One region of the Xenorhabdus griffiniae genome, then DNA from elsewhere that is predicted to be linked to it. Evidence: predicted binding sites of a transcription regulator. Region 1 holds the regulator's gene; each other region holds the start of a gene.

Region 1 (2,212 bases):
GGAACCATACTTTCTACTGGCACAGCCTGTCACCAAATGGTGGTGGCGAACCCACCGGAAAAGTGGCAGATGCTATCAGTCATGCTTTCGGCTCTTTTGCTGAATTTAAACAGCAATTCACTGATGCAGCCCTGAAAAACTTTGGTTCTGGTTGGACTTGGTTAGTCAAGAAAGCTGATGGTACTTTGGCTATCGTTAACACTTCTAATGCAGCAACGCCATTGACTGGCGAAGATAAGCCAGTGCTGACTGTTGATGTTTGGGAGCACGCATATTATATCGATTACCGCAATGCTCGCCCTCAATATTTGGAGCACTTCTGGGCTCTGGTCAACTGGAACTTTGTTGAAGAAAACTTAGCTTAATAAGATTAATTCTTATACTAGTTTGAAATAATAAGGGCGGGCTTTTCCTTTATTTGCGATATTGCACATGTTGGAAAACCCGCCCTTAAGATAAGTGGGGCTACAAATTCTTTTAGATCTTGATCAGATCAGGCAGAGGCTCCCCAGAAAAACAATCATGATTAATGCACTACTGGCGGCCAATAATCCCAATTTCAGATCTGTATCCATAGAACATCCTCAATGTGAAAATTAAGACACCTCAACATCCTAAATTTTAAGCGGTTATTTGCCATACTATCTAAAAATCATACCGCAAGATTTAATCCATACTCTTTATAGCATCGATTATTACTTTCACTTTTGAGCTAGATCAGACAAAATTCAAGGTTTACCGCTAAATTATTGCCAACCATCACCCTGTATACAAATATATTGGTAAACGATTAACAAATAGCTATACCCGAAAAGAAAGATAAAGGGTATATAAATTAGACCAGAAGGTCAGGAGTCCTTTTTTCATGGCAACGATTAAAGATGTGGCCAAACGCGCTGGTGTTTCGACTACAACCGTATCCCATGTTATCAATAAAACCCGTTTCGTCGCCGAAGATACAAAGGCCGCAGTTTGGGCCGCTATTAAAGAATTGAACTATTCTCCCAGTGCGGTTGCCCGTAGCTTAAAAGTTAACCACACCAAATCCATTGGGTTGCTGGCAACATCAAGTGAAGCACCATACTTTGCTGAGATCATAGAATCAGTTGAAAATAGCTGCTATAGCAAAGGTTATACCCTGATTTTATGTAATTCTCATAACAATCTTGATAAACAGAAAGCATATCTCGCGATGCTCGCACAAAAACGAGTAGATGGTTTGCTGGTAATGTGTTCAGAATACCCTGAGCAACTTTTGAGTATGTTGGAAGGCTATCGTAATATTCCTATGGTGGTCATGGATTGGGGAGAATCCAGAGGTGATTTTACCGATGCAATTATTGATAATGCCTTTCATGGTGGTTACCTGGCTGGCCGTTATCTTATTGAACGCGGTCATCGTGATATTGCATCCATTCCTGGACCATTGGCAAGAAATACGGGAGGAGGCCGCCACCAAGGTTTTCTTAAGGCACTAAAAGAAGCCAATATCGCTATTCGGGATGAGTGGATTGTACAAGGTGATTTTGAACCTGAGTCCGGTTACCAAGCCATGTATAAGATCCTGAATCAAAAACATCGTCCAACTGCTGTTTTCTGTGGTGGAGATGTCATGGCTATGGGAGCGATCTGTGCAGCTGATGAGTTGGGTTTGCGTGTTCCGCAAGATATTTCAATTATCGGTTATGATAATATTCGTAATGCCCGCTATTTTACGCCAGCATTGACAACCATTCACCAACCCAAAGAGCGTTTAGGGCAAATGGCCTTTTCAATGTTACTGGACAGGATAGTCAATAAACGTGAGGATGTACAAACTATCGAAGTCCACCCACGCCTTGTTGAACGGCGCTCTGTTGCAGATGGACCTTTTATCGATTATCGCCGCTGACAGTTAATTTTCTTGCAGCCATTCGGCATTAAGCGTTTCGCTATCCCCCAGATAATCAAGTAACCAGCTTAATGCCGGTGAATGGCTTTTTTGCGACCATGTCAAGCAGCATGGGCTGTCAGGCAATGGTTGTTCAAGTTCAAGTGTCATCAATTTGCCTTTACGGATCAGCGGTTGCGCACGGTGCTTAGGCACCATGCCTACACACAATCCATCCATCAAGCAACTTAATCCAACATCCCAATCAGGCACAATCAATCGCCGCTGATTATCCAAAGCCCATGTATCACGTTTAGGTAAGCTGCGCGCTGTGTCTTCAAG
Region 2 (2,212 bases), 1.2 Mb from region 1:
CTACGTGACCACCTTCACCAGGTAAGCTCATCCATTGGCTGCCAGTGTGAATAAGATGTGCGACTCCTAACCCAGTCCCTGCACCATAAACCGCAATAGGGCGTTTAGTTTGAGGTTGCTTTCCACCAATCTGAATTACGTCACCTGCTGCCAGAACCGGAATGGCGAGGGAAACGGCGGTAAAATCGTTAATCACCTCAAAACGTTCCCACCCCAAAGAGGCTTTCATTTGGCTAACAGAAAAACGCCAACTATGGTTAGTCATACTGATTACATCGTCCGTCACCGGACAGGCAATAGCGATACTGCCATATTTGACTGCACAATTCTGCTGTTTCAAATATTGGCGGATAACAATTTCGAGCGATTCATAATGCGCACAGGGATAGAATTCGACCGCGCTCAATTGCCCAGTATCTACATCACATAATGCCAGACGTGCATTTGTACCGCCGATATCACCTACCAGGGCATAAGTTGTCATGGTTTATCTCCTTAATTCTTACAGAAATCCTAATGAAGCAGTCAAAAGTCGAATTGAGGGGATTTTACACAAGGTCAGGCTTAAAGGCCGCATAAAAATGTGTCGATGTGGTGAGGGAATCAGATAATATATTGATTATTATAGGTTATAAGATCCATTTCATCTGCCAGCAAATCTACGGCTTTGATAACTGAGTTAGAAGATCAGAGTGGCTGTGATTCAATAGCGACTGACAGTTGATTTTCTTTAAGCCGATCACCGAATAGCATGATTGCCTTATCGCCATGTTGTTTTGATGCCCACGTTATTGCTTGGGCAGAGGGATTATCACGGTAAATTTGGCCTGCGATTTGGCTTCGGAAAGCAAAACATCTTTGTTAACCAATACCCCTGTAAATATACAGAATACAGAGTATGAGTTTTATCATCTTTGATGTGATTATTGCTTGATTCTTATCCCTGATTCACTGGATAATCGTTGGCTTCAAATTTTCTCACTGTTTCTTTATCCAGCAGGCCAAACGATTGCGCAAACGAATGGTTGAGCCAATGAATGCAGCACTGATTTTTATTATCTTGTGGCGTAATCGTTTTCGTTTGAAGAGGTGAAGAAATAGGGAGAGAACTTTTAAAGCGATATAGTTAACAGAAGCAGGGGAAAAACATGTCTGGTATGCAGGCACCAACTCAATGCAAACTCGATAGGTATTTTAAGATTACTGAACGCGGATCGACGATACGTCAGGAAGTTCTCGCTGGATTAACGACATTTTTGGCGATGGTCTATTCCGTTATTGTGGTGCCAGGGATGCTTGGGCAAGCCGGATTTCCTCATACCGCCGTGTTTATTTCTGTTTGTTTGGTGACCGGTATCGGTTCGTTATTGATGGGGTTGTGGGTTAATTTGCCAATGGCGATTGGTTGTGCGATCTCGTTGACAGCGTTTACCGCATTTAGCCTGGTATTAGGGCAACAGGTCAGCATTCCCGTGGCTCTCGGTGCGGTTTTCCTGATGGGATGTTTGTTTACGTTAATTTCAGTAACGGGCGTGCGAGCGTGGATTTTGCGTAATATGCCAATGGGTATTGCACATGGAACGGGTATTGGCATCGGTTTGTTTTTATTGTTGATTGCAGCCAATGGCGTAGGTCTGGTGGTAAAGAACCCAAACGCTGGCTTGCCTGTGTCCTTTGGTTCATTGACGTCATTTCCTGTGGTGATGACGTTATTGGGGCTGGCGGGCATTATCGGTCTGGAACGCAAGAAGGTGCCGGGCGGTATCTTGCTGATGATTATCGTAATTTCTATTATCGGCTTAATTTTTGATCCGGCCGTTAAATATCAAGGATTCTTTAAATTTCCTACATTGGGGGAAGATGGTCTGTCCCTGATGTTCAGTATGGATATTATGGGCGCTTTACAGCCTATTGTATTACCCAGTGTTTTGGCTCTGGTCATGACAGCTATATTTGATGCAACGGGTACGATCCGGGCTGTGGCGGGGCAAGCTAATTTATTGGATAAGAGAGGCCAGATTATCAATGGCGGCAAGGCGCTGACAGCCGATTCTGTCAGTAGTATTTTTGCTGGGATTATCGGCTCTTCTCCCGCAGCGGTTTATATTGAGTCTGCCGCAGGAACCGCTGCTGGAGGTAAGACGGGTTTAACAGCTTCCGTTGTTGGTATTTTATTCCTGTTGATTTTATTCCTATCCCCGCTGTCGTATTT
Region 3 (2,212 bases), 2.3 Mb from region 1:
GGCCGGCTGACAATACTGCCGCATCGAAATTTTTGCCCATGATCCGGTAAGTAACGAAAATAGCATACAACGCCATAACCAAAGTCTGTACGGCAAGAATGACCAACATTGGCAGCGCAAGGGAAGCCAGTTGCCACAGTTTCAGGCTCATCAAAGCCATCGCCAGGAACAGTGATAAGCTGACGTTACCCAAGACCGACACCGCTCGGTCAAATACCCGATAAAAACCAAGCAGAGAGAGGCCGTTACTAAGAATGACACCAACAAACAGAACACACACGAATGTCGGCAATTCAAAGGCTGTGCCTTGTAACAGTTTCTCAATAAACTTACCTGCCAATAAGCAAATGGAAACCATAGCAATAGTTTCCACCATCACTAATGGTGTAATAAGCCGGCCAGTATAAGGTTTCTCAAATGCCGTCGGCAGCTCGGTATCCTCAGCCTCCAACCCTGGTGTTTGGGTATTTTTCACCAACATACGGGCAACCGGACCACCAATCAAGCCACCTAAAACCAAACCGAATGTTGCACATGCCATTGCCACTTCCGTAGCATTTTCAAAACCATAGCGCTCAGTGAATACCTTACTCCAGGCACCACCTGTTCCGTGCCCACCAGATAGTGTAATGGAGCCTGCCAGCAATCCCATTAACGGATCAAGGCCAAGCATTTTCGCCAAGGCGATGCCAACCGTGTTTTGTACAAATAACAGTCCAACAACCACGCAGACAAAAATGACCAAAGATTTTCCGCCTGCTTTCAGGCTGGCAAGGTTAGCGTTCAAACCGATTGTGGCAAAGAACATCAACATGAGAGGCTCTTGGAGAGATAAATCAAAACTGACTTCCCAACCTATAGATTGTTTAACTGCCAACAGAACTAACGCAACCAATAAGCCACCTGCGACTGGCTCAGGGATCGTATATTTCTCAAGGAATGGGACTGATTGTACGAGTTTTCTTCCTAGTAGCAAAACCAGTGTGGCAGCAACGAGCGTGCCATAAATATCCAGATGATACATTGATGTACCTCATCCATTGTTAATATTATGTGAATTTAATGTGACGTTATAATCATCCTGTAAAAACGCCAAGAGCAGGTAAGGGTTGGATTAAAAATAAAATTACTCATAAACACAAGTTAAAACATTTAAAAATGTGACGGGATTAAGTTGTAATTCATGATGAAAACTTAACGCAAACGATTGCTTTAGTGATGAGAATCATTAAAATGCGCTTTTTGTCTATCTGGAATTTCACAACATGGTCAATTTACCCCGTGAATCCAATTCATCAGAAGTTCCCAATAAATCAAACAACGAACTGATCTATCGTCTGGAAGATAAGCCACCGCTTCCACATGCCTTATTTGCTGCATCCCAACATTTACTGGCCATGTTTGTGGCTGTTATTACGCCTGCGATGTTGATTTGCCAGGCTCTGGGGCTTCCAGAGCAAGATACCCAACGCATTATTAGTATGTCCCTGTTTGCCTCTGGCTTGGCATCACTTATTCAAATTCGCTCTTGGGGGCCAATCGGTTCTGGCTTGCTTTCAATTCAGGGCACCAGTTTTAATTTCGTTGCCCCACTGATTATGGGTGGCCTGGCGTTGAAAAATGGTGGTGCGGATATTCCAACGATGATGGCAGCCTTGTTCGGTACACTGATGCTCGCCTCAATGACGGAAGTGCTGCTCTCACGCGTGTTACATTTGGCAAGACGGATCATCACACCTCTGGTATCCGGTATCGTGGTAATGATTATTGGCTTATCGTTAATTCAAGTGGGATTAACTTCGATTGGTGGTGGTTATTCTGCGATTCAAAACGGCACATTTGGTGCACCGGAAAACCTGTTGCTCGCTGGAACTGTTCTTGCCGTTATCGTATTGCTGAATCGCCAAAATAACCCTTACTTGCGTGTCGCATCTCTGGTCATCGCCATGACAGTGGGTTATCTGCTGGCCTGGTACATGGATATGTTACCCGTTTCAACACCAAAAGAAGATGCACCAATCATCACCGTTCCTTCTCCACTCTATTATGGCTTGTCTTTTGACTGGAATCTGTTGATCCCACTGATGCTGATTTTTATGGTGACATCACTGGAAACAATTGGTGATATCACAGCAACCTCTGATGTCTCCGAACAGCCTGTCAGCGGCCCACTCTACATGAAACGTATCAAGGGGGGTGTACTGGCAAATGG

The links. The regulator PurR, encoded in region 1, represses purine synthesis genes. The targets are predictions, from matches to a motif close to CANGCAAACGTTTGCNTG.
Region 2: a site for PurR is predicted at 1,065-1,082, ahead of WDV75_RS16940 (NCS2 family permease). Genes of this name have one in related genera too.
Region 3: a site for PurR is predicted at 1,197-1,214, ahead of WDV75_RS01155 (nucleobase:cation symporter-2 family protein). Genes of this name have one in related genera too.

The regions. Positions count from the first base shown of each region.
Region 1 is NZ_CP147737.1:2,548,957-2,551,168, forward strand. Features, by position in the region: gene sodB (superoxide dismutase [Fe]) at 1-365, shown strand, start outside; gene purR (HTH-type transcriptional repressor PurR) at 866-1,891, shown strand; gene punR (DNA-binding transcriptional activator PunR) at 1,895-2,212, opposite strand, start outside.
Region 2 is NZ_CP147737.1:3,789,779-3,791,990, reverse strand. Features, by position in the region: gene glk (glucokinase) at 1-484, opposite strand, end outside; gene WDV75_RS16940 (NCS2 family permease) at 1,149-2,212, shown strand, end outside.
Region 3 is NZ_CP147737.1:244,532-246,743, reverse strand. Features, by position in the region: gene gltS (sodium/glutamate symporter) at 1-1,024, opposite strand, end outside; gene WDV75_RS01155 (nucleobase:cation symporter-2 family protein) at 1,266-2,212, shown strand, end outside.